Regions from separate parts of the Bacillus sp. PK3-037 genome, predicted to be linked through region 2. Evidence: riboswitches for the same ligand, from Rfam matches in the RefSeq annotation. Region 2 holds a riboswitch; each other region holds the start of a gene.

Region 1 (3,146 bases), 1.6 Mb from region 2:
TTGTCGTGTTAACTGGTGTGTTATATCTATTTAAGAGCATGATCAACTTAATATTGCTGACCTTCATTTTCACATTTCTTATGGATCGTTTGGAGCTTGTCGTCCGGCAGTTTTTAAGCCGGTTCTTCCGCGTGAGCCAGCGGGTTGTCATTACGTTTCTCTACATTTTGCTGGCCGTGCTGCTTACAGTCGGAGGGTTTGTGTTTTATCCGGTCGTTGCCGCACAGATTCAGCAGCTGATCAAGCAGATTAAACATATTGCGTATCATCCAAGCAGCATTCCTTTCTTTGATGAGATCACAAGTGTTTTCGGAGATATTAATATCAGTTCGTATGTCAAAGAGGGTTTCAATGTACTTTATACGTATCTGGCCGATATCAGCACATTTGGCTTGCAGATCGTGATGGCGCTCATTCTCAGCATGTTCTTCTTATTCGAGAAAAAACGGCTGTCTGAATTTATGGAGCAGTTTAAAACGAGCAAGCTTGCTGTTTTTTATAATGAGATTGCTTTTTTCGGAGGTAAATTCGCGAGAACGTTCGGCAAGGTGCTTGAGGCACAATTTATCATCGCGCTCGTGAACTGCATACTGACTTTTATTGCACTCTGGATTATGCACTTCCCTCAGCTGTTGGGGCTGTCCATCATGGTTTTCTTTCTCGGATTGATCCCGGTAGCTGGCGTTGTCATCTCCCTGATCCCGCTTAGCATTATTGCATACAGCACAGGCGGCGGAATGTATGTGCTCTACATTGTGCTTGTCATTTTCGCCATCCATGCGATTGAGACATATTTCCTCAATCCGAAGCTGATGTCAGCGAAAACAGAGCTGCCGATCTTTTTCACATTTACAGTCCTGATTTTTTCTGAGCACTTTCTCGGCATTTGGGGCTTAATTATCGGGATTCCGATCTTTGTATTTCTCCTTGATATTCTTGATGTGACCAACAAGGAGAAAGGGCCTAAAAGACCCCGAGAAAAAAGTAACAAAAAATAGTTTACAAAATTGGATATTTTCTGTATAAATAAAACTACAACATACAATAGTAAGCCACACGCTTAATCCTTTTTAAAAGGAGTGGGGGACCCGATCTTTTGGGGTTCATTTTTCATCTGAAAAACGGACATCTCTTCGTCCGAACCCGGCAGCTAACCTCATCAGCGTGAAGAGAGAATCCTGTGGTTTTATGATACAGCCAAAGCCCGCGGGAGTCTCTCGCGGGCTTTTTTTCAAAAAAGGAGGAATGCGGATGAAACTGGCAACAAAGATCATCATTGCATTGGTTCTGGGTGCCGTCACAGGGATTATTCTTAACGTAACATCGCCTGAATTATTTGAAAATTTGAATAAGTTTGTATTCGGGCCTCTTGGCACCATTTTTTTAAACCTCATTAAAATGCTTGTCGTGCCGATTGTTTTTTTCTCTCTTACATTAGGAGTTGCCGGGCTTGGAGATCCTAAAAAGCTTGGCAGAATCGGTGTGAAGGCCATTTCTTATTTTCTCATCACGACAGCGGTGGCGATTACGATCGGGCTTATATTGGCGCTTGTCATTAAGCCGGGTGAGTTTGGCACTTATGATGTCTCATCCGCTAAATTCGAGGCAGAAGAAGCGCCGAGTATTGCTGACACACTTCTGAACATGATTCCGGCCAATCCCGTTCAAGCGATGACCGAAGGAAATATGCTCCAGATTATCGTGTTTTCCATTTTTGTCGGACTCGGGATTACGATGCTAGGCAAAAAAGCGGATATGCTTTTGAAAGTCGTGGAGCAGGGCAATGAACTGATGATGTATCTGGTCAACCTAGTCATGAAGTTTGCGCCATACGGCACGTTTGGTCTCATTGCGACAGCTATCGGCAGCCAGGGATTCAGTGCAATAAAAGCGATGGGGCTGTACATGATTGTTGTTACGCTGTCTCTTGTCATACATGCAATCGTCACATACGGTTCAACAGTGGCTCTTTTAGCAAAAAGAAATCCGATTACGTTCTTTAAAGATTTCTCAGAAGTTATGGTCGTTGCGTTCAGTACCTCAAGCAGCAATGCAACGCTTCCGGTATCAATGGATGTAGCCCAGAAAAAACTAAAAGTGCCTGAGCCGATCAGCAGCTTTGTTCAGCCGCTCGGGGCGACGATTAACATGGACGGGACAGCCATTATGCAAGGGGTGGCCACCATCTTCATTGCACAGGTATTCGGACATGATCTTACATTTACGCAATTGCTGATGGTGATATTGACGGCTGTATTAGCAAGTGTGGGAACTGCGGGTGTTCCGGGAGTCGGTTTGATTATGCTCGCCATGGTGCTTCAATCAGTCGGCCTGCCTGTTGAGGGGATCGGATTGATCCTCGGAATAGACCGCTTGCTTGATATGCTTCGCACAGTGGTCAACACAACAGGAGACGCGGCCTGTGCCGTCATCATTACAGAAACAGAAAAGAACAAACAGCCGGAGCAAGCACCGACTCTATCGGTTTAACCAAACATTTGGAAGCAACAAATGCTATAATACAAACAGTGCCTATTTTTAGGCACTGTTTATTTTTGTCGAAAAAAGGAGGAAGGCTTTATGGCTGAGCCGATTTTACATATTGAAGGCCTTGATAAAAAAATAGGGTCTAAACAGATTTTAAAACAGATCAGCATGGACGTCAGGCAGGGAGAGATTATCGGTCTTCTCGGTCCGAACGGTTCCGGAAAAACGACACTCATCCGCATCATCGTCGGACTGTTAAAACAAAACAGCGGAAGCGTGGCCATCAACGGATTCAAGCATGACTCTGAGTTCGAACAAGCGATGGAAGCTGTCGGCGCGATCGTGGAAAACCCTGAGTTTTACCCGTACCTGTCAGGCTGGGAGAACCTCAAACACTTTGCAAATATGCACAAAAAAATAGATGATGAAAGACTGGACGAAGTGGTGGAACGAGTCGGGCTGACGTCAGCGATTGATGATAAGGTGAAAACCTACTCACTCGGCATGCGCCAGCGTCTCGGCATTGCTCAGGCGATTCTTCACCGGCCGAAGCTTCTCATTTTAGATGAGCCGACAAACGGTCTTGATCCTGCCGGTATGAAGGATTTTCGCGACCATATTAAGGAGCTCGCCGAAGAGGAAGGAACAGCGGTTTTATT
Region 2 (3,146 bases):
AAGCGCTGCCCGCTCCGATAAACATCAGCAGCAGGACAAATACAATGGTGCCTTCTCTCATGCTGCCAAAATCCACAGAGTTGAAGCCCGCGGTTCTCGGCGTCACTGCCTGAAAATACGAAGCCCACAGTTTGTCTGGCAAATGCAAGGAACCAAGCGTGCCGGGGTTGCTGTACTCTAAAATAAAGATAATCAGCGTGGCAGCAATATTCAAAAAGAACGTTCCCGCAAGCATCAGTTTCGTATGTAATGAAAAGGCTTTGAAACGCCGATTTTTCAGGATGTCAAAAAGCACCGTAAACCCGATGCCCCCTGTGATAAATAAGAAAGTAATGACAAGGTTGACTGCAGGATCACCAACGTAGCTCATTATATTATCCGGCCATAAAGAAAAACCGGCATTGTTAAAAGCCGATATTGCATGAAACACACTGGCAAACAATCCGGATGCCCAGCCATACTGTGGCACAAGCCGGATGGATAAGATCAGGGCGGCGATCAATTCGATACTGATTGAAAATAGAAACAGGACTTTGACAAGACCTATCACGCCGCCAATTGTCGGCTGGTTTAAGGCTTCCCGGACCAGCATTCGTTCTTTCAATCCGATTTTTTTTCCTAAAATCATGACGATCAGAACAGCAAATGTCATAAAGCCAAGCCCGCCGACTTGAATCAGACCCATGATGACAGTTTGCCCGAACACCGTAAATTCTGTCCCAGTGTCAACAACTGCAAGCCCGGTAACAGTTGTGGCAGAAGCCGCTGTAAAAAGGGCATCTATCCATGACAACGGCTTCGTAGCAGAAATCGGGAGCTTTAACAAAAGAGAGCCAATAATAATAGTAAGAAAAAAACCAATCGCAAGCACTTGCGGGGGAGAAAAACGAACCCACTTGATTACAGTTTCCTTATGAAGTCTCACCTTTGTCTACATCCCTTCGTTTTCAAAGCGTTTAATATCCTTTTTGTGACCCATCATCACCAGGCAGTCTTGTTCGTAAATCACCTCTTCCGGTGCAGGAGAAAGGCGAACATCTCCATTATGTTTAATTGCCAGGATGGTACATCCGTACTTCGCTCTAACATTCAGATCATGAATGGATTTGGAATTCAGTTTTCGAGTTGCCAGCAGCTCAACAATACTGTAATCATCAGATAAGTCGATATAATTCAAGACATTTTCATCAGAAAGACTTTGTGCGATTTTGACGCCCATATCCTTTTCCGGATGAATAATGCGGTCGGCGCCGATTTTTTCCAGCACCTTATGGTGATAATAATTTTGGGCTTTCACCCAAATATTTGGAATGTGAAGCTCTTTTAATAGCAAAGTGGTCAGTGTGCTCGCTTGAATATTCGCACCTATAGCCACGACGACATATTCAAAATTACGAATTCCCAGTGAAAGCAATTCGTTTTCTTCAGTGGCATTGGCAATGACCGCATGGGTTGCGTAGGAAGCGGAGGCATTGACCTTTTCTTCGTTAATATCAATAGCAAGAACCTCATGGCCCATTCTGTGCAGCTCTTTGCAAATGCTTCCGCCGAATCGTCCAAGCCCGATTACTGCAAATTGTTTGTTTTTTATTCTTCCCAATGTTCAAGACTCCCTTAATAAAATTAGCGTTTTGAAGTAAAAAAGACCATTACAAAGAATGGTCAAAATAGACCTCCTCTCTGTATACGCCTACGAGGTTAGCTGTCGGATTAGGGATTCAGAGTACCCCTTCTTACTAAGTAAGATTCACCCCAAGACCGTTTTGTGAAACAGCCAATCATTGGTTTCCCCGTTCGTGTTTGATTAAGCGGTAAAAGAGACAATATGAAATTGAACACTCAAGAATTTACTCCTGTTTCTAGTGTTTGTCAATTTAAATTTAATACAAGTGAAAAGGTAACTGGAAATAGAGGGAAAAGGGAGAGGAAAAGGAGTCAAAATACGTAAAAAAGACCGGCGTTAAGCCGGCCCTCTGTGATTATTTACAGTCGCATGGCTGAGTCGGAGGTGTGCTGCGCTTAGCCACTTCGATGCTGGCTTCCGCGTAAAATTTATTTCCGATGCTCAGTGATTTGTTCTCTGCACGGAAAGTATATGTACCAGCGGCAGGAAGCGTTTTGTTATTCAGTTTTAACTTGAATTCACCAGCGCCTAATAAATCAAGTGCCAAAGGAACTCTTACTGTTTTCCCGTTATTGAGGATCTGTGTTGTACGCAAGGCATTTCCGTTCAATGTGTCTTTCGTGTTTGCAGTAAATCCGCTTGGCAATGTAAACTCCATAACGCCAAGGCTGAGAAGCGTATTTGGACGGTAAGTCAATTCGATATCTGAGAAAGACCATTCCGTTTTGCTGGCGCCAGTGATTGTTGCGAACAATGACGCTGTAGACTGTGTTCTCATAGTAGATTCAGTATGAGCTTTAGTTGATGTAGATTCAGCCGCGAAAGAAGCTGTTGGTGCAGAAATGAGTAACCCGAGACTTAATGCACTAATTGCCAAAGAAGATAATAATTTGCGTTTCATAATAAAAATTCCCCCTAATAAGTGATAAAGATTAAAGGCCTGCCTCTGCTTTCCACCTCCTCTTAAAGGCCAAATACAAATTTTACCTACATAAAATTATCATCAAATAAAATGGAAGTAAATGGGGTGTTTTTCCCGTATTTTTCAAATTTGCAGTAAATTTAGCGGAAAAACAAAAAAACGTCCGGTTTTCCAGACGTTTTTCGATTATTTGGTTTCAATTGGTATAAATTTAAAGATCTCTCCGCTCTGCACCGATTCAGCGAGACGTTTCAGCCAATCGTAGTAGGCTTTAGAACTTTCCAGCTGTTCGTATAAACGCTGCGCTTCATTCTTCATTTCCTCATTGAGTTCTTCCTTATGCAAGACCTCTTGTAAATCAGCCTGAGCCTCCTCAATTGCTGATACATTCACCTGAACTTCCCGTTCCCATTTTGGCGGAAAGAAATTTGTGAAAAATTTAAAGAAATCTTTTTCGGCTACAAATGTGTGCTTGCGGATGCCTCGGTGAAATGTCTTCTTCACGACATTTAAATCCTGAAGCTTTTTGACACCTGTGCTCATGCTGGGCTTGCTCATTTGCAGCTCCTCCCGCATTTCGTCAAGCGTCATCTCGTCCCG
Region 3 (3,146 bases), 1.6 Mb from region 2:
TCTTCCCAGCGTTTTTCCACTTTCTTTTCCTGTTCTCTGTCAAACGACACGTGAACGGCAATGACCTGATCTGACAGTGATTTCGCATATTGAATGGATTTTTGCACGACGGTTGTGACGCCGGCTACAGGCACAATTACGACCGTACCTTTGATTTCTTCCGGCTGTTTGTTTACGATGCGAAGCTGTTCACCGACAGCCGTATAGTGATTTTTAATCGCAAAAAACAAAAAAACGACGATAGGCATAAAGATTAAAACAGGCCATACGACATTAAACTTCGTGACAAACAGGATGGACAGAACCATAAACGATATCAATGCACCGCAGGCGTTGATCAGCATTTTTCCAATCCAGCCTTTTGGTTTTTGTTTGATCCATTTGATGCACATCCCTGTTTGTGAAAGGGTAAATGGAATAAACACACCGACCGCGTATAACGGGATTAAGTGCTCCGTCTGCCCTCCAAATAACAGAATCAGCACAATTGAGGCAACGCCTAAAAAGATAATCCCGTTTGAAAAGCCTAAGCGGTCGCCTCTTACTGTAAACATGCGCGGCATGTATTGGTCTCTCGCCAAGTTGAAGGCAAGCTGCGGGAAGGCTGAAAAGCCCGTATTCGCCGCAAGGACCAAAATTAACGATGTCACACCTTGAATGACATAGTAAAACACATTTCTGCCGAAGGTATCCGACGCGATTTGTGAAATGACCGTTTCATTCGGTTTCGGAGCCGTCCCGTAACCGTATGCAAGTACCGTAATGCCGGCAAACAGAACCGCAAGCAAGATCCCCATCATAGCCAACGTTCTCGCCGCGTTTCGCGCAGGCGGGTTTTTGAAGGCTGGAATCGCGTTGGAGATCGCTTCAACTCCGGTGAGCGCGGAGCAGCCGGATGAAAAAGCCTTAAGCAGCAAAAACAGCGTAATGCCGGCTACCGGTGTGCCGATCGGTGTATGATGGACTGGCTGATCAATTTGCCCTGTCATAAGCTTAAAAAGACCGACGGCAATCAGGATGAAAAGCGCCGCCACAAACAGATAGACCGGGTAGGCAAGAATCGATGCTGATTCTGACAGCCCCCGCAGATTTAAAATCATAATCACTAAAACAAGTAAAACAGCAATCGGTATATGATAATCATGCAGTGCCGGGAACGCCGACGTGATGGCGTCCGTCCCTGCGGAAATACTTACTGCTACAGTTAATATATAATCGACAAGCAATGAACCGCCTGCAATCAGCCCGGGCTTTTCGCCGAGGTTTTCTTTTGATACAACGTACGCCCCGCCGCCCTGCGGATAAGCGTAAATAATTTGCCTGTATGAGAGAATCAGCGCGAGCAGCAAAATGAGTACGCCGACCGCTATCGGAATGGAATACCAAAATGCAGCAGCGCTTACCGCCGCCAATATGATAAGAATTTGTTCCGTTCCGTAAGCGACAGATGATAAAGCATCTGAGGAAAGCATGGCAAGCGCCTTTAATTTCGTCAGTTTTTGTTCTCCTGCTGCTTGTGATTTTAACGGTTTCCCAATCAAAAAACGTTTGATTGAATGATACATCGATGTCTTCCCCTTTTAATTTCATTTTTCATTAAAACAATAAAACATCCGCATCTGCTCTCACATTTTGTAATAATCCTTTCTGCTATGATGATTCTGTACGCGATTTACATCCTGAAAATTGAACAGCAAAAAACACAGAGGCAAACGGATGCCCCTGTGCCTTAACATCGAACACAGGTTTCATTCATCTCCTCTCATGAACGCTTACGAGGTTAGCTGACGGATTCGGGCATATGAGAGTTTGCCCTACCTAAAAAGGATTCACCCCGAGCGGCAAAATGCCGCCAAAATGGGTCCCCCGCTCTGTTTACAGATTAAGCGATTTGTTTTCTAAAAGAGATCATACTCCCGTTTACGTATGTTGTAAAGAGGCTTATTGGCCGGGAGAAAAAAATAAAATGACAGGTTCCACATATGGAAAACTTAAACCAAAAACAAAAAACAGAGGCTGAAATCAGCCTCTGTCTTATTCTCTGTCTGTCTTTCTCTTTCTTTGTCTAACGGTTATCCAAATGAAGGCTGCCGCAATTACCATCATGAGAGCCAGCACGCCGATATACAGCAGTTTTTGCCCATGATCTTGTGCTGTTTTTTCCGCTTCAGAACTGTTTGTTTCCGATTTGAGCTGCTGGTGGTTTGTAAACACCTGCTGGCTGTTTGTTTCATTGGTGACGGTCGCCGTGTCATCATTGCTGTTCAAAAAGCTGATGATTTCTTTTGTGACGGCCGCGCCATTTCCTTTCAGCGGTGCAAAAACAGCCATCGTATAATGTGAATCCCATAAAGACGCTTGGGTAAATGCCACTTGTTTCGTCGTCTCGTTCAGCATTTCAAAGCCCGACACGTCAAACGAGCCGTCTTTCGCTTGAGGCACGAGCAGATCAGAAGATTGCTCTTTCAAAAGAGAGAACTGGCTGATGCCGCCGATGAAAATTAAGTTCCGTCCTTTCGCGTCCTCCGCTTTAATTTCAGATGCTTTCCTTACTGTGAAAGATTGCTGGGCTTCGCTTCCAAAGGAATCAGTAACGAGAGAAAGCTCCTTAAGCTTGGATGTGCTCAAGCTGTCAGGGAGCACAATCAGTGTTGCCTGTTCCTGATTTCCGGCGTATGGAAGCGGCCATTCTTGAAAATCGGCTGACGGGGATGTGCCTTTGATCGTGTAAGACAACGTGCTGCTTTTATCAATGAAGACCCATTTCTCTTCGTCCGTTGTGTTGCAAGGGTTGTTTTCCTTTAAGCCCGTGGTGATAAACTGTATATCAATGTAGCGGTTTTTCCGCAGCAGCTCAGGGTCTACTTTCAGCGTGACATGATAGTATCCGTTTTTATCTTCTTTTCCTAATTCATCAAGTCGAACTGAATGCGGCTGACCGTTGATGAGGACCTTCAGCTCTGCTGCTTGAGAGGCTGAACCGCTTTCTGCCGCGGCTGCTTGAATCGTTTCCGATTTCTTTAGTTTAAGCGACAGCTTGGCTGATTGATTTTGGTCTATCATCGCAGAAGCCGGATAAAAATAATGTGCTGAAGATGTTTTGTCAGCTCCGATTGTCATATCTTCTGCCCCGAATTTCTCAAGGG

The links. Region 2 has a riboswitch for cyclic di-AMP ahead of M1D69_RS05620 (potassium channel family protein). Riboswitches for the same ligand answer to the same signal wherever they lie in the genome.
Region 1: it holds a riboswitch for cyclic di-AMP, as region 2 does, so the genes downstream of both, M1D69_RS18645 (dicarboxylate/amino acid:cation symporter) here and M1D69_RS05620 (potassium channel family protein) in region 2, are expected to answer to the same signal.
Region 3: it holds a riboswitch for cyclic di-AMP, as region 2 does, so the genes downstream of both, kimA (potassium transporter KimA) here and M1D69_RS05620 (potassium channel family protein) in region 2, are expected to answer to the same signal.

The regions. Positions count from the first base shown of each region.
Region 1 is NZ_CP096408.1:3,605,523-3,608,668, reverse strand. Features, by position in the region: gene M1D69_RS18650 (AI-2E family transporter) at 1-998, shown strand, start outside; cyclic di-AMP (ydaO/yuaA leader) riboswitch at 1,048-1,179, shown strand; gene M1D69_RS18645 (dicarboxylate/amino acid:cation symporter) at 1,252-2,490, shown strand; gene M1D69_RS18640 (ABC transporter ATP-binding protein) at 2,581-3,146, shown strand, end outside.
Region 2 is NZ_CP096408.1:1,099,471-1,102,616, forward strand. Features, by position in the region: gene M1D69_RS05615 (TrkH family potassium uptake protein) at 1-925, opposite strand, end outside; gene M1D69_RS05620 (potassium channel family protein) at 932-1,600, opposite strand; cyclic di-AMP (ydaO/yuaA leader) riboswitch at 1,672-1,821, opposite strand; gene bslA (biofilm surface layer hydrophobin BslA) at 1,980-2,525, opposite strand; gene cudC (choline uptake/conversion transcriptional regulator CudC) at 2,733-3,146, opposite strand, start outside.
Region 3 is NZ_CP096408.1:3,622,887-3,626,032, forward strand. Features, by position in the region: gene kimA (potassium transporter KimA) at 1-1,565, opposite strand, end outside; cyclic di-AMP (ydaO/yuaA leader) riboswitch at 1,755-1,899, opposite strand; gene M1D69_RS18740 (cellulose biosynthesis cyclic di-GMP-binding regulatory protein BcsB) at 2,035-3,146, opposite strand, start outside.